3 regions of the Mesorhizobium bavaricum genome follow, and region 1 is predicted to be linked to each of the others. Evidence: riboswitches for the same ligand, from Rfam matches in the RefSeq annotation. Region 1 holds a riboswitch; each other region holds the start of a gene.
What was found. A riboswitch is a leader RNA that binds a small molecule or an ion and turns the genes downstream of it on or off. The one in region 1 is predicted to bind cobalamin.

Region 1 (6,254 bases):
CAAATTCACGTCGCCGGGCTGGATAACCATTTCGGTGCCGAGTGAATCGCGATGCCGGATCTTGCCGTCGAACAGGTAGGTCACCGTCGACAGCCCGATATGCGGGTGCGGACGGACATCGAGCGCCTGGCCGGCGCGCAGGATCGCCGGGCCCATGCGGTCGAAAAAGATGAAGGGCCCGACCAGCCGCCTTTTGGCGGTCGGCAGCGCGCGGCGCACCTGGAAACCGCCAATGTCCTTGGCGTTCGGGATGACCATCAGCTCGATCTGATCGCTGGCAAAGTCATCGCCGACTTCAGGGTCTTTCCCAGGGAAGAAGCTCATGCACTCTCCTTGTCAGCGGCCGCGCCTACTTGCGTCAGGCAAAACGGACCGCGGCTTTTGCCCGCGCCTTGGCCGCCACCTCTTCGCGATTGCGAGGATGCTGATGGGTTTCGAGGGAATCGAGAAGCTCACGCGCCGATGCCGCGATGGCCTCGACGGCGTGGTCGAACGCGTGCTGGTTCTGCTTCGAGGGCCGTGTCGTTCCGCTCAATTTGCGGACAAACTGAAGGGCTGCGTCGCGCACCTCGTCTTGGGTTGCAGGCGGATCAAAATTGAACAGGGTCTTGATGTTTCTGCACATCGTTTGCGAACCTCCTCTTCCTGAAGCCGTTTCAATCGGGACGAATTCCATCCTCGATCATGATCATGTCCAAAAACCGATGAGGCAAGGCCATCGTTCGGGAGCATGCCTCAGTCGGCGTCGAGCGGCTCCGTTCCAACCGGCTTGCCGTCGCGCGACAGCCTGATCTTCTCGACCTTGTCCTCGGCGGCCTTCAGCAACCGGTCGCAATGTGCCTTCAGCGCCTCGCCGCGCTCGTAGATGCGGATCGACTGGTCGAGCGGCACGTCGCCACGCTCCAGATCATCGACGATCTTCTCCAGCGCGTCGAGTGCCTGTTCGAAGCTCATCGCCTTGATGTCTTCGTTGGTCTCACCAGCCATCATTCATCCTTTCATCAGTCGCCCGACATGGGCGGCGACCGAAAATGCCAGTCCCTGCAGATCGTAGCCACCCTCGAGCAAGCTGACGAGCCGGTTGCCGCTGTGGCGCGTGGCGCGCTGCATCAACTGGCCGGTCGCCCAGTCAAAATCGTCCTCGGTCAGGTTGATCTCGGCCAATGGATCTCGGTGATGAGCGTCGAACCCGGCCGAAATGATGATCAGGTCCGGCGCGAAATTGTCGAGCGCCGGCAGGACCCGCGACAGGAAGGCGTCGCGGAAAACCTCGCTGCCGGTCTGCGGCGCCAACGGTGCGTTGACGATGTTGCCGGCGCCGGTTTCGCTCTTTGCCCCGGTGCCGGGATAGAGCGGCATCTGGTGCGTCGAGCAATAGAGCACCGTCGGATCGTCCCAGAAAATATCCTGCGTGCCGTTGCCGTGATGCACGTCCCAGTCGACGACGGCAACGCGCTCGACGCCATGTTTCCTCTGTGCATGGCGCGCCGCAATCGCCGCCGTGTTGAAGAGACAGAAGCCCATGGCCGTGGTCTTTTCGGCATGGTGGCCGGGCGGCCGCGCGGCGACGAAGACATTGTCGGCGCGGCCTGTGAAAACGTCGTCCACGGCAGCGTTGGCAGCACCAATCGCCGTGATCGCCGCTTGCCAACTCTTCGGGCTGGCGGTGGTGTCGGCGTCGATGCGGGCAATGCCCGTGTCGGGAATGGATGCGCGGACGCGGGCGACGAAATCGGCGGGATGCGCGTAGAGGATGGTGGCCTCGTCGCCCTCCGGCGCCTGGACGCGATCGAGCGTGGCAAAAGCCTCGTCGTCGAGCACACGCTCGATGGCGCGCAAGCGGTCGGGCCGCTCGGGATGGCCGGGCGGCGTGATGTGCTCGAGGAAGATCGGATGGCTGTAGAGACGGGTGGTCATCGCCCTAATCTAGTGACCCGGATCGACAAAGGCCATGCGCAGGCGGTTGATGACTGGGGAAAATCACGCCTGCGTCCATTGGTGTCGCTACGGGCATTGGCGTCGCCAGTGCTTCGGCGTAAGGTCGCCGCCACTGCCTGGTGCTCGCCGCAAGCGAGAGAATCGGGAACACGGTTGAATTCCGTGGCGTGCCCAACGCTGTGAGGGGGACCGCGCCGGTAAATGCCACTGTCGATGACGGGAAGGCACCGGACGCGGGTTGATCCCGAGCCAGAAGACCGGCCTGGCAGGTATCGTCGTCCGCATGGTCAGGCGGATGACATCTACTGCAATCGCAAGGGGACACGCGATGCCGGAACACATGACCGCTCCAGTTGGCGACGGATTTGACCAAAGTGCACGCAACGCGGTTTACCGCGCCATGTTCACGCGGCGCGATGTCCGCAGCCATTTCCTGCCCACCGCGCTCGAAGATGATGTGCTGGCGCGGCTGCTGCTTGCGGCCCATCACGCCCCATCGGTCGGCTTCATGCAGCCATGGAACTTCATCGTCATTCGCGACACCGAGCGACGGCAGAAGGTGCGCGACCTGTTCCTGGCGGCGCGCGAACAGGAGTTGCCAGCCATCGCGGAAGAGCGACAGGCGCTCTACCGCAAGCTCAAGCTGGAAGGCATCTGCGAAAGCGCGCTCAACATCTGCATCACCTGCGACCGCCAGCGCTCGAAGGGTTCGCCGCTGGGGCGCTGGCACAATCCGGAGATGGACCTCTACAGCACGGTTTGCGCGGTGCAGAACTTCTGGCTGGCGGCGCGCGCCGAAGGTGTTGGTGTCGGCTGGGTCAGCATCATCGAGGCGCAAGCGTTGAAAGACCTGCTGTCAATTCCAGAGCATGTGACCCCGGTCGCCTATCTCTGCGTCGGCCGCGTCTCGGAGTTCGCGCCAAAACCGGACCTTGAAACGCACGGCTGGGGACGCCGCCTGCCGTTGCCGGAGCTGATCATGAGCGAGATTTTTTCCGGGCAAGGCGAAGCGCCGCTCAAATCGACCGTAACGCGCCTCAACGCTGTCGGCGCCGCACCGGCGACGGCGACCGCCGCTGATCAGCCTGTCGCGCCGGCCGTGCCCCAGCGCGAGCCACCGAAGGAGGCCAGCGCCTTGTCCTTGAGTTCCCTGAATTTCGACGACGCTTCGGCCAGCCGGGCGTCCCACTCGGGATCGGGCACCTGGCCCTCGATGGTCCTGAAATAGACCTGCATCAGGCAGGCGATGGCGAAGGGTTCGATGAACGCGGCCTTGAAAGCCCAGGCGAAGACAATGGCGAGCACGAAGGCCCAGCCCGCGAGCTGCCCGGGCATGAGGAAAAGAATGGCACCGGCCGGAGCCAGCATCAGCAGGAAGATGACGAACGACACGCCCCACATGACGACCGCCAGCCAGACGGCGTTCTTGACCATGATCTTGCCGTTCTGGGCGTAGAGCACGACGCCTTGCCGCGCCGTCTCGAACGGCGAGGCTGAATTGATGCGGATGTTGTAGCCCAGGATGATCTCGTCGACATAGGTCAGCGACAGGCGGATCACCGTGTTGATGAAGGAGACCAGGCCGCTCAAGCCCGGGATCGGCAGGAAAGCGGCGACGCCGCCGATCAGGCCGGTGATGGCGCGGATGGCGCCCTTGACCAGCTGGTCGACGACGAAAAGGATGCTGGCTTCGGCAAAACGCCGGGTGACGATGTCCTTGGCGTAGGCAATCTGGTTCTGGCCGTCGGGAATATCGCGGCCGTCGATCAGATGGACCATGACGGCGATATGGCCGGCCTTGACGACGTAGAGGATGTATTCGCGGATCCAATAAACGGCGATCGAGACGATACCGAACCCGACCACGCCGCCCCACAAGGCAAATGACAGCGGCTCGTCAGGATCGGTGGAGATATGGCCGATACCATAGCCAACGGAGGCGCCCGCACCGGTCGCAATGATGTAGGCCAGCGTGATGCCGAAATAGACGATCATGCGAAAGACAATGAAGGGCCAGGTCCGCATCATGATGGACACCGACCTGCCGATATCGAAATCCCACATGCCCCGAATCTCCGCTTCAGAGATGGCGCGAGAGGATGCGCTCAAACCGGCTATTGTCAATTGCGGGCAATGGCGCCGGACCGCCTATGGGGATTTCAGTTCGGCTGCGGATCAGGCTTTTTGAGCAGGCCTTCGAGCAGTTGCTTGAACGCCGTCACCACCTTCTTCGACGTCGCTTCGGGGTCGCTCGAATTGGCGATCCGTTGCGCCGCCTGACTGCTCGCCCCGTTGATCAGCCGCGAGGCAGTCTCGGGGTCGAGGCTGGAGACGACAACCCCCTCCTCCTGCAACATCGTCAGATGGCTGGTCATTGAAGCGATGCATGCATTGGCATTCGGCCATTGTGCCGGATCTCCCAGCACGGCTGGGCCATCCCGGAACATGATGCGCTGGATTTCCGGTTCCAACGCCATCTCGATATAGGTCGTGCATTCGTCGACGAAATGCTGCCAGCGGGTCGGCGCTCTCGACGCCACTTCGTTCACGTGCGCCGCCATCTCGCCGTCGATTTCGGCGATGACCGCCTGCAGCAATCCCTTCTTGTCGCCGAAGTGATGATAGAGTGCGCCGCGCGTCAGCCCGGCCGAGGCAGTGAAATCATCCATTGAGGCTTCAGCATAGCCGATCGTGCCGAAGGCGTGGCGGGCCGCCGCGATCAGCTTGGCGCGCGTCTCGGCGATCATTTCCTTGCGAGGTTTGTGCATGGCTTCTGGACCTACTAACATACGCTTCGTATGCCAATTGACATACGCGGCGTATGATCTATCTAACAATCATACGCTTCGTATGTAATTGTCGAATCTTCCTTTGTCGAGGAACCGGACCATGCAAAATCCCTATGCGGAAATCTTTCGCGCTCCCGGCGCCAAGGGCTTTGCAGCCGCGGGCTTCATGGCGCGCCTGCCGATCGCGATGGCGCCAATCGGCATCGTGGCGATGCTGTCGCAGACGCGTGGCGAGTACTGGCTGGCCGGCGCCGTCTCAGCGACATTCGCACTGGCCAACGCCTTCGTGGCGCCGCAAATATCAAGGCTGGTGGATCGCGTTGGCCAGACGCGGATCGTGGTGCCGACCACGATCATCTCCGTGCTCGCCTTTGCCGTCCTGATTGCGGCGGCCAATCAGAACTGGCCGGTATGGACGCTGTTCGTGTCGGCGCTGCTGGCCGCGGCGATGCCCAGCATCCCGGCAATGGTGCGCGCACGCTGGACCGAGATTTTCCGCGGACGGCCCGAAATGAACACCGCATTCGCCTTCGAGTCGGCGGCGGACGAGCTGGTCTACATTGCCGGGGCATCGCTGTCGGTGGGCCTCAGCTCCGCCCTGTTCCCGGAAGCCGGAATGCTGGCGAGTTCGCTGTTCCTCGCCGTCGGCTCGACGGCCTTCATCCTGCAGCGTTCGACCGAGCCGCAAGTGCGGCCGGTGGAACATGGTTCGCGCGGCTCGGCAATCCGCCTGCGGCCGGTGCAGATCATCACCTTCGCCCTCATCTTCATCGGCGCAACCTTCGCGACGACGGAAGTGAGCACCGTGGCGATCACCAAGGAGCTTGGCCAGCCGGCCGCCGCGAGCCTGGTCATCGGCGTCTACGCGCTGGGATCGTTCGTGCTCGGCATCATCGTCGGGGCGCTCAACCTGAAAATGGCCCTGCAGCGTCAACTTGCCATCGCCGTCGCCGTCATCGCGCTCACAGCGCTGCCGTTGCTCGCCGCCGACACGGTGCCGCTTCTGGCGCTGGCCGTCTTCGTCAGCGGCGTGGCGATCTCACCGACCTTCATCACGGCATTCGGCTTGATCGAGCGGCACGTGCCGGAGGCGATGCTGACCGAGGGCATCACCTGGGTGACCACCGGGATCGGCATCGGCATGGCGCTGGGCTCGTTCGCGGCCGGTTCGGTGGTGGATGCATTCGGCGCCCAGAACGGGTTCTGGGTGTCGGTGGCTTCAGGCACAATCGCACTGGCCACCGTGTTGCTTGGCCAGCGCAGCCTTGCCACGCCTAAATGCGACCTGGACGGATGCGAAGCAGGCGTCGTTCCTGCAGAATGATCCCCGAAGCGCCCGGTTCGAACGGGCCGCGCGCTATCCCCTGCGGTTGCCCTTCAGAGAATCTCGGTCTTGGCGATATGGATGCCAAAACCCTCGAGACCGACATAGTGGCGTTCGCGTGAAGCGATCAGGTTGATCGAGGATATGCCGAGATCCTTGAGGATCTGTGCGCCGAGACCAATCTCGCGCCACTCGTTCTCACG
Region 2 (6,254 bases), on a different replicon from region 1:
ATCGAGCAGTTCCATCTGCGAGCGCGAGGTTTCAATGGAGATCACATCGGCATCCATTGCGGCAATCGCGTCCACGATATCGCCGAACTCGGAGTAGCACATATGGGTGTGGATCTGGGTCGCATCGCCGACCGCCGATGAAGCCAGCCGGAAGCATTCGACGGCCCAGTCGAGATAGGCCTGCCAGTCGGCCTCGCGCAGCGGCAAGCCCTCGCGCAGTGCGGCTTCGTCGATCTGGATCATCCTGGCGCCGGCCTTTTCGAGGTCGCTCACTTCATCGCGAATGGCGAGCGCGACCTGGCGGCAGACGGCTGAGCGCGGAAGGTCGTCCCGGACGAAGGACCAGTTGAGGATCGTCACCGGGCCGGTAAGCATGCCCTTCACCGGCTTTAGCGTCAGCGACTGGGCATATCGCCACCAGTGTACTGTCATCGGCTGTTGTCGCGACACATCTCCAATGATGATCGGGGGGCGCACAAAGCGCGAGCCATAGCTCTGCACCCACCCGTGTTGCGTGAAGACGAAGCCGCAGAGCTGCTCGGCGAAATACTGCACCATGTCGTTGCGCTCGAATTCGCCGTGGACCAGCACGTCGAGTCCGATCTCTTCTTGCCAGCGAACGGCGGCTTCTATCTCTTTCTTCAGGAACGCCTCATAGTCGACGTAACTCAGCTCGCCTTTGGCATGGGCTGCCCGCGCCTTGCGAACCTCGACTGTTTGCGGGAAGGAGCCGATCGTCGTGGTGGGAAAGGAAGGCAAGCCAAACGTGTCGGCCTGAAGCTTGGAGCGCATGGCGAATGCGCTCTTCCGGCGCGTCATGCCGACCTTGATGCTGGCGACCCGGCCTTCGACGAGCGGATCATGCACCTTCGCGGATGTCGCGCGAACGGCGGCAGCCTCAGCCGATGCCTCCAGTTCGGCGGCGACCGCGTCCCGGCCTTCGGCCAGGGCACGGGCGAGCACGACCAGTTCGCCGGTCTTTTGCGCCGCGAAGGCGAGCCACGACTTCACATCCGCATCGAGTGCCGTCTCCATGTCCAGGTCGATCGGCACATGCAGCATCGAGCAGGACGGGGCGATCTCCACGCGGTCCAGCGGCCAGCCGGCGACGATCGGCTTGATGCGGTCAAGTATGGCAGGCAGGTTCGCGCGCCAGACGTTGCGCCCGTCGATCAGCCCGAGCGAGAGCACAAGGTCCTTCTGCGCGAGCCGGCCGACGGGCTCCAACTGCTCTGGAGCGCGCACGAGATCGACGTGCAGTCCCGCCACGGGCAGAGAAATTGCGGTCTCGAGATTGTCTCCCAGCGATCCGAAATAGGTAGCGACCATGATCTTCAACTCCGGTGCTGCTTTTGACAGCCGGCAGTAGGCGAATTGGAGCGCATCCCGTTCGTTGGGAATCAGGTCGAGCACGAGGGCCGGCTCATCGATCTGCACCCAATCGGCTCCCGCGAGCCTCAGCCTCCGCAGGAGCTCCTCGTAGACGGGCAGCAGCCGTGGCAGGAGCGCGACAGGGTTGAAACCTTTCTCAGATGACTTCGCCAACTTGAGAAAGGTGACCGGTCCAAGCAGGACCGGGCGCGTGTGGATGCCGAGCGCCTTGGCCTCGAGGAAATGATCGACCGGTTTCGCCGACGAGAGGGCAAAGCTCTGATCGTCCGTGAGTTCCGGCACAATGTAGTGATAGTTGGTGTCGAACCATTTGGTCATTTCCATCGCGGCAAGGCCATGCCCGTTGGCCGCATGCTCGTCACCGGCATGTCCACAATCAGCGTTCTGACCTTGGTTGCCGCGCGCCATGGCGAAATAGGTATCGAGTGGGACCTCGCCGTCAGTCCAGACGTATCGTGCCGGCACGGCGCCGACCATGGTGACGGTGTCGAGCACATGGTCATAAAGCGAGAAATCGTTGGACGGGATTTTCGACACGCCGTGATCGTGCTGCTCCCTCCAGCTAGCCTCGCGTAGCGCCTTCGCCGTCGCGAGCAGGTCGGCAGCGGGAGATTTTCCGGACCAGTAGCTTTCAAGCGCGAATTTCAGTTCCCGCCGTCGACCGATACGCGGCACGCCGAGCGTTGCCACAGGAATTTGTTGAGAGACAGTCATGCCATACCCCGATGGTTGGGGCGTGGGGACAAGGAACGCGCGAGCAGGCGGCACGAAGCCGGGCTACTGCGACCACCGAGACACCCCGCCCGTGGACGTTGTTCGTCGTGGCAGGTCTCCTGGCTCGCGGGTCAAAGCCTCTGCCCGTCTTCCCGAGGCCGTTCGCCTCAGTGACACCAATGGGCTTGGCTCGCCGCTAACAGTTGCGGGGGCAGCGCCGGCATCGCACCGGCTTCCCTCTTAGCTCCGCTACGGCAGTGCCGCGCGGAGAACCATGACATACGCACAATCACAGCCGCTTCGCTCCTTGTCAATACATATAACGGGATGTTTATGTGATGATGCGAATAATGCCCTTGCGCTGATCGGTCTCTTTCGCCCAAAGCCGCGTATGATGCCGCCTCTCATCAGTGCAGGCTCGGAGAGGTCCTTGTCCCCATCGGCGACGCCGGATCAGATCGAGGTCGCCGGGCTCAAGGGCGTAAAGTCGGGCCAGGTCGTCACGGTCCCCCGGGAATCCCGGTAGTTGTTCCCCGCTCGGCTTTGCTCAGCGTGCTTGCGCATTCGCCCATCAGCGCGCTGATGACCACGTCCGGTAGCGGAAAGGAGAGGTGGCGCTGCAGGTCGGCGGGTTGGGGCTGGGCCGTCAGCGTCTCGAACAACTGCGTGGCGATCGCCTCGACCTGCTGCGCGAGCAGCTTCACCCTGCGGTTGCTGAAGGCCGGCGTCACGATCGTGCGTAACCGGGCATGCTCGCCCCCCTCGTGCGAGACCAGCCATCCCGGCGAACCGAGAATCACCGAATCCGCGGTGAATGCCGCACTCTCTAAGCGACGGAAGGGCGGAAGCTGACCGGCAGGCGCTGCGGGCAGCGAATGACGTAAGACGGCATGTAGACGACGTCCTCCGCAGCGATGGTCAGCGCCAGATCCTCCAGCCGCCCGAACAGCGCGGGGAAGGCGCAGCGCAATTCCAGGCGCGCCAGCGCAGCGCCCAGGCAGGAATGCGGCCCCTCGCCGAATGACAGGTGCGGGTTGTGCCGCCGGGTGACATCGAACCTGTCGGCGCCGGGACCGAAGGCCTTTTCGTCCCGGTTCGCCGCATGGAACGCCATCAGGACGGCATCGCCGCGGCGGACCATGCATCCGTCGATCTCCACGTCCTGGGTGGCATAGCGGAACGGCAGATTGGCCGCTGAGCTGCCCCAGCGCAGGATCTCCTCGATCGCCTGTGACCACGGAACTTGGCCGCTGCGCACCAAGTGCAGTTGCTGCGGATGCGTCAGCAATGCCAGCACGCCATTGCCGATGACGCCGGCGGTGGTCACGAAGCCCGCAGAGAGCACCATGAACAGCATGTCGATGAGCTCGGTGTCGGAAACGAGCTCGCCTTTGTCACGCGCGACGATCAGGGCCGAAGCCAGATCATCGCCGAGCTGGCCCCGCTTGAGCGCGATCAGGCGACGGAAGAACTCCGGGATGCGCTGCCGCGTCTGTCGCACCTCTTCGGCTGTGGCGGAGGTGTTGGCCAGGCTGTAGGTGAGCGCGACGATCTCTTCGCGCTGTTCGTCCGGCAAACCGAACAGTTCGGCGATCACGTTGGTGGGCAGCGGAGCGGCGAACTCGCTCATCAGATCGGCACTGCCGCCGCGCTGCGCCATCTCGGCCAGGAGTCGATCGACGCATTGTTCGACCCGTGGCGCCAGCAAGGCGATACGACTGGGCGCGAAGCTGCTGGACAGCAGGCCGCGCAAGCGCCGGTGATCGGCGCCGTGCGCCGTGGTCATGTTGTCCACTTTGCATATCCCGATCAGCGGATGATCCTCGGGAATCTCGCCGTCCTGCAGCGCCCGCCACTGTCGCCAGTCCTTGTTGAAACGCTGGTCGGAAAGCATCTGCCTGAGCGTCTGGTGACGGGCTGCCGCCCAGGTCACCACATCGCCTGGCAGCGACACTCGCGCCATCCCCCCCTGCCGCAGAATCGCAGAAGAAAGACGATCAAGTTGCGTGGGAGCGGCCGGCACACCGATCACGTCGCAATGATCGTTTTCTACGCGCATGCCAACAACTCCTTTAAGAACCATCGCGGGTCCACTTCTCGGCACGGAAGATCCGCGCGCGGACTTCGAAAAGTGCGCTTCGTCCTCAGAAGCGGTAGGTGAGACCTGCGCCTATCAACCAGGGATCGAGCTTGGCCTTGCCCGTGAGCTTGGCGCCGGCGACAGTGACGTCGAAGTCGGGCTTGAGGAAAAGCTTCTTCACGTCGAAGTTGACGCCCCAGTGCTCGTCCACCATGTAGTCGAATCCGACCTGCAGCGCGGCGCCGAATGTGTTCTTGACCTTGAGATCATCGGCGCTGCCGGCTTGCTGATGATAGAAGATCGTATAGTTCACGCCGGCGCCGAGATAGGGTTTGAAGGCGTCGAAATCGGTAAAATGATACTGCAATGTCACCGTTGGCGGCAGCAGCCAAACCTTGCCGACCTTGCCAAGCCCGCCGATCGCACCTTGGCCATCGATGTTGGCATAGGTGGTGCCGAGTATGAGTTCGGCGGCGATGTTGTCCGTGAAGAAGTACGAAATATCGAGTTCCGGCGTCACGGTGTTCGAATAGGAAAGACCAGAGCCGGGTACCGCATTGACGTAGCCCGAATCCTCGGTAATCACCCCCAACGCCCTCAGGCGGATCTGCCAGGGGCTTGGCGCTTCCGCGACCCGGGCTTCTGCCTGCGGGACGCTCGCGGCTTGATGAACATCTGCCGCGCTGGCCTGTCCCGCAACGATGAGGACGACAGCCGCTGTCATTGCCCGCGCCACGCCAATTCGCGCTCTCGCCATACTTTTCTCTCCTTGATCTTCAAAAGCGACGCACTGCGCCTTGATTGAATCCTGCTCGCATCAATCGAGATTGACGGAGCGCTCATGCGGGAGAGCCCCCGCATATGTCGTGCCAAATGAGAAAATCATTGCAAAACAACGCGATCATTCTGCTAGCGCTGTGTCTCATGTCCGACTTCGTCGAAGATCCGACAATGAGTGCGGCCGTAGCCGCCGCAGGGTAGCAGTTCGTCAACATCGGCCGCCAGTTCGTTGGCATGCTCGTACTCGGCTTCGAGTTTGGCGTATCCTGCGTTCAGCGCCTTGATCGTCGCCTGCTGCTCGGTGGTCAGGCCGGTGGACGTTCCAGCCAGCTGGCGCAGTCCGTGGGCGTATCCGTAAGGCGTCTCGACCGCGACCGATATGGGCGGGAAATCCGTTGACAGCATGCGCCAGCCGCCATCCGATCGGGCCATGTAGGGGATCGCGTTCAAGACCTCGCGAAGATCCACACCACGCGCCACCCGGTCTTGGCCGCGCCCGGCAGGAACGGTTGTATCCGCGACCATTCCTCAGCCGTCAGATCGGAGGAGCCACCTGACCCGACACTTCAAGGCGGTGTTGGGGGTGACGCCGGCACGTTACCTCTCCGTTTGAATATCGTTCAATAAGCGCGCGGCGAACCGTCTAGCTTGGACGCTCAATGGATGAAACGAGCGTCAAGACCATGAGCGACAGCAAGCAGACCCGCCCCTGCGGCTTCACCAGCGACAACATCGCCGGCGTCTCCCCCGAGGTGATCGCAGCCATCACCGCATGCGCGTCGGGTCAGGCGCTTCCCTACGGCAACGATGAGCTGACGCATACCATCGAGCGCCAGCTCGCCGAGGTGTTCGAGCATGCGGTCGACGTGTTCCTCGTTTCGACGGGGTCGGCGGCGAACGCGCTGGCGCTCGCGGCGATTACGCCGCCATGGGGCAGCATCCTCTCGCACGCCGACGCGCACATCAACCGCGACGAGTGCGGCGCGCCGGAGTTCTACACCGCCGGTGCGAAGTTGGTGCAGCTTCCAGGCGAGGCTGGCAAAATCGACATCGACGCCTTGGCGGCCAATGCAACGCGCATGGTAGGCGATATCCACTCGGTCCAGCCCTCCAGCGCAGGCGACCGAGATGGGATCGGTCTACGCGCTCGACGAAATCAGGGCGATCGGACATATCTGCCGGTCAGCGAACCTGCCGCTCCACATGGACGGTGCTCGCTTCGCCAACGCCCTCGTCACTCTGCGCTGCTCGCCAGCCGAGATGACGTGGAAGGCCGGCGTCGACCTTG
Region 3 (6,254 bases), 470 kb from region 1:
GTCCGATCTGGAATGGCAGCCTGCCATCCGACCGGCAGCGCATCTATTTCGCCAATCACACCAGCCATGGCGACTTCATCCTGCTGTCGGCCTGCCTGAGCGAAAAGGAGCGCGCGATCACCCACGCGGTTGCTGCCGGCGAGTACTGGGGAAAGTCGCGGCTGCGCCGCTTCATCGCCGAGGACATGCTGTCGTCAGTGCTCATCAACCGGCAATGGACGAGACCTGAAGAAAACCCGATCGAGATCATGCTCTCGGTTCTCGACCAAGGCCATTCGCTGATTCTGTTTCCCGAGGGCACCCGCAACATGACCGAGGAGCCGCTGCTGGCCTTCCGCTCCGGGCTCTACAATCTGTCGATGGCGCGGCCTGAGGTCGAGCTGATCCCGTGCTGGATCGAGAACATGTCGCGCGTGCTGCCCAAGGGCCAGTTCCTGCCGGTGCCGCTGCTGTGCCGCGTCGTCTTCGGCGCACCGGTGGCGGTGGCCCCGGGCGAAGAACGCCGCGCCTTTCTCGAGCGCGCCCACGCCACGCTGCTGGCGCTCAACCCGCGTCCCGAGCGAGACGATTGATGCGCCACGAGATTTCCATTCTGATCATCGGCCTGCTCGCGGTGCTGACCACCGCCAGCATCATCGCCGCCATACTTTCAGCGCGGGCGCCCAAGCCGCTCAGTTCAACGCTGGTCAATCTCACGCAGCGCATCAACGCCTGGTGGGTGATGGTGGCGCTGATGACGGTCGCCTTCTTCTTCGGCCGCTACGGCATGACCATCCTGTTCGCGCTGATTTCCTTCGCGGCGCTGCGCGAATTCGTAACGCTGACGCATACAAGCCGCAGCGACCATTGGGTACTGCTCGGCATGTTCGGCATCATCATACCGTTTCAATACTGGCTGGTGTGGACCGCCTGGTACGGGCTCTTCGTCATCTTCATTCCTGTCTACTGCTTCCTGCTGATGCCGGCCATCACCGCGCTGCATGGCGACACCGAGCGCTTTCTCGAGCGGATCGCCGCGCAGCAATGGGCGGTGATGATCTCGGTCTATTGCGTCAGCCATGTTCCGGCGCTGCTGACCCTCAATGTTCCGGGCTTTGAAGGCCGCACCCTGTTGCTGATCGCCTTCCTGATCATCGTCGTGCAAGGCAGCGACGTGCTGCAGTACATCTTTGGCAAGCTCTTCGGAAAACACCGTTTTTCGCCGAACGTCTCGCCGTCGAAAACCTGGGAAGGTCTGATCGGCGGACTGGTGTCGGCGAGCCTGCTCGGCGCGCTGTTGTCCTTCGTGACACCTTTCTCGCCATTGCAGGCGGCAGCCGTGGCCTTCATCGCCTGCTCGATGGGTTTTCTGGGCGGGCTGGTCGCCTCGGCGATCAAGCGCGACCAGGGCGTCAAGGACTGGGGCCACCTGATCGAGGGCCATGGCGGCATGATGGACCGCACCGACAGCCTGGTCTTCGCTGCCCCGGTTTTCTTTCACATCGTGCGCTATTTCTGGACGGTCTGAGGCGGGAACTCTTGCCCAGCGCGATCGGGCCCACCGCGATCAGAGCCGGTTGCGGATGAGCATGGTGACGACGAAGAACGCTCCGACTGAGCTGGTGATGATGCCGATCGGCAGTTCCTGCGGCGGCAGCAAGGTTCGGGCGAGAAGATCGCTTACCAGTAAAAGCACCGCGCCGAAGACCGCGCAGCCGGCAACCAGCCGCAGATGCAAAGGACCCGCCAGCGGCCGCGACAGATGCGGGATCATCAGCCCGACGAAGCCGATGACGCCGGCGACCGAGACCAGGATCGCCGTCGCGAACGCGGCGACGAGGAAGGTCATCCTGCGCATCCGCGCCACCGGCACACCAAGGCTTTCGGCGGCATTTTCGCCGGCCAGGAAAGCATCGAGCCGGCGGTGGTTCCATAGCGCATAAGCCAGGATGGTGCCCGCACCCAGCGCGCCGAGCCAGATGTTGTCCCAGCGCGCCAGGCCGAGCCCGCCCATCGTCCAGAACAGAACCGAGTGGGCGGCGCGCTGATCGCCGGCAAAGACCAGGTAGTTGGTCAGGGCGGTGAACATGAACGACACGGCAAGGCCGGCGAGGATCAGCCGCTCCGGCCCTTGCCCCCTCACCCGCGCAACCAGAAGCAGAACAACGCCGGCAGCCAATATGCCGCCGGTGAAGGCCGCGACCGGCAACGTCCAGATGCCAAAACTGTCGCCGAAGACGGTGATGACGGAAACCGCGCCGGCAGCTGCGCCGGAAGACAGGCCGAACAGGAACGGATCGGCCAGATCATTGCGGGTCACCGTCTGCAGCAGCGCACCGACGACGCCCAGGCCAGCGCCGACGCAGATGGCCAGGATCGTGCGCGGCAGCCGCAGGTCGACGACGATCTTGCCGACCGGGCCGGACACGTCGTGCCCACCCAGCCCAGTTGCATGGCCGAGCGAAGCCACGACGTCCGTCAATGGGATCAGCGTCGAGCCATAGGCGATCGACAGCAAGGCGAGCGCGGCGATCGCCGCCGCTCCCGCCATCATGGCGAGTGCGAATGCCTTGTGCCGCAAGCCTGGAAATGCGTCGCGTCCATCAGGGCTCATGCGACGCACTTCCCAGATCTTTTCTTCGTGCATGTCGTTGGCAAAAACCGCTGCGCACTTTTGAGCGACATGCCTCAAAATGCTTCCGGATGCATCGCCTTGGCGATCTTGTCGATCGCTTCGATGTTGGCGGGCCCAGGCGTCAGCTCGGCATAGCGCAGGGCGACAAAACGCTCGTTCTTGACCGCGTCCGTTTCTTTCATCGCCGGATGCGCCTTCAGGAAATCGAGCAGTTTCTTGTAGCCGCCGCCGTCCTGGTAATCGAGCAGGATGAGGAATTGCGGGTTGCGAGAGGCCACCGTTTCCCAGTCCGTATTGCCCCAGCTGGTGTCCATATCGGCCATGATGTTGTCACCGCCAGCAGCAGTGATCATGGCGCTGGGGATGGCGAACTTGCCCGCGGTAAAGGGTTTGTCCTCGCCGGAATCATAGAGGAACACCCGCGTGCCCTTGCGGTCGCCGACCTTGGCGGTGATGTCGGCGAGCTGCGTCTTCCAGCCCGAAACGAGCTTTTGCGCCTCAGCCTCCTTGCCAAAAATCTTGCCCAGCTTTTCGACGTCGCCATAGAGCAGGTCCATCGAGGCGGCAGGGCGGTTCTTGTCGAGATGGACGCAGCTTTCCGTCAGAACCAGCGTCTTGATGCCATGCGGGGCAAGCGTGTCGGGCGTCACTTCGCCGCCCGGCTTCATGCCGTAGTACCAGCCGGCGAAGAAGAAATCGGGCTCGACCGCGACGAGGTTTTCAAGCGTCGGATATTTGGGGGCGAGTTCAGGGATCGAGCCCTGCTCGGCCTTGAATTCGGGACCGACCTTGTACCATCCGGTGATGCCGGTCAGGCCGACGATCGACGGCTGCAGTTTCAGCGCAAAAGTCATCTCGGCCATGTTGAGGTCATGGATGACGGCACGCTTCGGCGGCGCGTCGAAGGTCAGCGGTTTGCCGCAGCTGTCGACGGTCACAGGGAAGGCGAAGGCTGTCGAGACCAGCAGCGAGAAGACAAGCGAAAAGGCGAGGCGTTTCAAGGTAAGTGCTCCTTTGTTGAACAGGGATTGGGCGGAACGGCTTCGATCAGGATGGCGGCGCGGCGCGGTTCGGCACCTCGAACACCGTCAGTTCGCGGTCTTCGGTCGGATGGCGCAGACGAAAGACGTCGACGCCGAAAATCTCGCGGATCAGCTGTTGGGTCAGCGCTTCGCGCGGCGCGGCGAACGCTTGCAGGCGGGCATTGTTCATCACCGCGACCCTGGTGGCGAAGGGGGCCACCAGGGCCAGATCGTGCAGCACCGCGATCACCGTCATGCCGAAGCCGGCCACGAGTTCGAGCAGTTCGCCACGGGCGCGCGGGTCGAGGTGGTTGGTGGGCTCGTCGAGGAACAGAATTTTTGGCTCCTGCGCGATGGCGCGCGCCAGCTGGGCGCGCTGGCGCTCGCCCCCCGACAGCGAGCCGATGGTGCGGCCAAGCAGCGGCAGCAGGCCGGTCCGGCGCAGCGCGTCGACGACAATGTCGCGTTCGTCGCTCCTGCGCCTCAGCCCGGCGTGCGGAACCCGGCCAAGCTCGACATAGTCGATCACCGCCAGCCGCGGATCGGGCTGGTCGGTCTGGCCGACCACGGCGATATGCAGTGCCCGCTCGGCGGCCGAAATCCTGTCCAGCCGGCGCCCGCCAAGCTTCACCTCGCCGGAACTTGGCCGCAGCATGCCCGACAGCATGCGCAGCAGCGTCGTCTTGCCGGCGCCGTTGGGGCCGATGATGGCGAGGCGATCGCTCGCGGCCACCGACAGGCTGACCGCATGGACCAGATCCCGGCCATTCGCCATGGCACTGAGGTCACGCGCTTCGAGAACCGGCGCTGTCATCGGCTGTTTCCCGCCGGATTGCCCGGGCCCGGGATGCGGGCCAGCGTCTTGCCGGCCAACCCCGCCGGGCGCTGTCCCGAATTGCACCAGCCATCGGCGAGCGAGGCATAGAGCTTGGCGAATCGCACGAGATCGACGACATCGGCCTGCGCATCGATGGAGCCGAAGAGATAGGCAGCCTTGCCCGATGCCTGGAAGGCTACCGTCAAGGGCCTTGCACAGCCGGCCATGCAAGCCACGCCCTCGACCGTGAAGCCATGCGCCACGGCGGGTTCATGGTGGGCCGAGAGCCGGGAACGCAAATCGGAGCACAAATTTTCACCCGACCTGATCCCTGTCGGGACGTCGCGGCAAAGCGTGCAGACAATAATGCGGTGAATACGATCTGTGGCGCCGTCCAACTTTCCGTCTTTCTCGATTGGCGACGGAAGGATGTTGGCGAATCGGCCGACAAGACCGACGTCCACGTCTCCTCCCGGCACACCCCGTCCGGTCAACTCATGCTGATGGCAGGTCTCCTGGCTCGCGGGTCGTTGCGCCATCCTGCCTTCCCAGCCTTGCCGGCCAGTGGCATTTACGGATTTTGCTCGCCGCTTACAGTTGCGGGGGCAGCCACGGCCTCGACCCTTTGGGGATCTCACCGTGTTCCCTTTTCACCCCTTGCCTTGCGGCCAGGGGACCATCACCGGGCCAGCGTAGATTTCCATCGATCGCATCGCAACGGTTTTTTGCGACGTCGCGGCTCCATTCAAATGTAATAACATTACGTTTGAAGCGATATTCCGCGACGATGTCAACTCCACTTGTCGCGCAACACGGCGGCGGCAGTGGCAGCTGCTCGAAATGGGCTCGCCGCCGGAGGTAGAAGGTGGCCGTGGGGCCGAGCGAGTTGGCACTACGGTTGCCGAGGGCGAGAACCTTGACGGCGCAAGCGGCGGCAGTCTGTAGTCGCGGCAGGCTCGGCCGACAGAGGAGGTGCCATATGGAAAAGATCATCCTGGACTGCGACCCAGGGCATGATGACGCTATCGCCATCCTGCTGGCGGCAGGCAATCCGAAGATCGATCTCCTCGGTATCACCACGGTTTCGGGCAACCACAATGTCGAGAACACCACGCGCAATGCGCTTTCCGTATGCACCGCCTATGGCATCAAGGTACCGGTGGCGAAGGGCTCTCCCGGCCCGCTCCTCATCGATCAGGTGCTGGCTGTCGAGATCCACGGCGAGACCGGGCTCGACGGCCCCGTACTGCCGCCCGCCTCGTTCGAGCTCGATAGGCGGCACGCCGTCGACTTCATCATCGACACCGTCATGGCGCATGAGCCGAAGACGATCACTCTGGTGCCGGTCGGTCCCTACACAAACATCGCGCTTGCCGTGCGCAAGGACCCCCGCATCGTCGAGCGGGTGAAACGGGTCGTCGCGATGGGGGGAAGCTATACCAGGGGCAACATCACGCCCGCGGCGGAGTTCAACGTCTATGCCGATCCGGACGCCGCCGACGTGGTGTTCCGGGCCACCTGGGACGTCACCATGGTGGGGCTCGACCTGACGCATCAGGCGCTCGCCACCACGGGGCTTCAGGACCGGGTGCGCGCGGTAGGCGGCCCGATTGCCAAGTTCATCCTCGATATCTGGGAGTTCATCGCGACGACGCATGGTGGCCTCCTGCAGATCGAGTATCCCGCCGTCCATGACGCATGCTGCGTCGCGGCCATGATCGACCCGACCGTCTTCACCACCGAGAAGGCCGATATCCGCGTCGAGCTTGCCGGCCGGTGGACCAAAGGCATGACGGTCTGC

Region 2: it holds a riboswitch for cobalamin, as region 1 does, so the genes downstream of both, metE (5-methyltetrahydropteroyltriglutamate--homocysteine S-methyltransferase) here and bluB (5,6-dimethylbenzimidazole synthase) in region 1, are expected to answer to the same signal.
Region 3: it holds a riboswitch for cobalamin, as region 1 does, so the genes downstream of both, AC1RZR_RS25895 (DUF1636 family protein) here and bluB (5,6-dimethylbenzimidazole synthase) in region 1, are expected to answer to the same signal.

The regions. Positions count from the first base shown of each region.
Region 1 is NZ_CM165566.1:5,749,016-5,755,269, forward strand. It holds gene AC1RZR_RS28135 (pirin family protein) at 1-324, opposite strand, end outside; gene AC1RZR_RS28140 (DUF2277 domain-containing protein) at 359-625, opposite strand; gene AC1RZR_RS28145 (exodeoxyribonuclease VII small subunit) at 736-987, opposite strand; gene AC1RZR_RS28150 (histone deacetylase family protein) at 991-1,917, opposite strand; cobalamin riboswitch at 2,039-2,218, shown strand; partial or broken gene bluB (5,6-dimethylbenzimidazole synthase) at 2,279-2,896, shown strand; gene AC1RZR_RS28160 (hypothetical protein) at 3,019-4,002, opposite strand; gene AC1RZR_RS28165 (TetR/AcrR family transcriptional regulator) at 4,098-4,706, opposite strand; gene AC1RZR_RS28170 (MFS transporter) at 4,828-6,051, shown strand; gene ribB (3,4-dihydroxy-2-butanone-4-phosphate synthase) at 6,105-6,254, opposite strand, start outside.
Region 2 is NZ_JBXAYV010000001.1:259,424-265,677, reverse strand. It holds gene metE (5-methyltetrahydropteroyltriglutamate--homocysteine S-methyltransferase) at 1-2,082, opposite strand, end outside; cobalamin riboswitch at 2,199-2,398, opposite strand; partial or broken gene AC1RZR_RS34015 (cytochrome P450) at 2,673-2,966, opposite strand; gene AC1RZR_RS34010 (cytochrome P450 family protein) at 2,933-4,165, opposite strand; gene AC1RZR_RS34005 (OmpW/AlkL family protein) at 4,251-4,910, opposite strand; gene AC1RZR_RS34000 (transposase) at 5,096-5,491, opposite strand; partial or broken gene AC1RZR_RS33995 (threonine aldolase family protein) at 5,626-6,254, shown strand, end outside.
Region 3 is NZ_CM165566.1:5,282,087-5,288,340, forward strand. It holds gene AC1RZR_RS25870 (lysophospholipid acyltransferase family protein) at 1-572, shown strand, start outside; gene AC1RZR_RS25875 (phosphatidate cytidylyltransferase) at 572-1,507, shown strand; gene AC1RZR_RS25880 (FecCD family ABC transporter permease) at 1,547-2,593, opposite strand; gene AC1RZR_RS25885 (ABC transporter substrate-binding protein) at 2,668-3,615, opposite strand; gene AC1RZR_RS25890 (ABC transporter ATP-binding protein) at 3,662-4,450, opposite strand; gene AC1RZR_RS25895 (DUF1636 family protein) at 4,447-4,932, opposite strand; cobalamin riboswitch at 4,942-5,149, opposite strand; gene AC1RZR_RS25900 (nucleoside hydrolase) at 5,433-6,254, shown strand, end outside.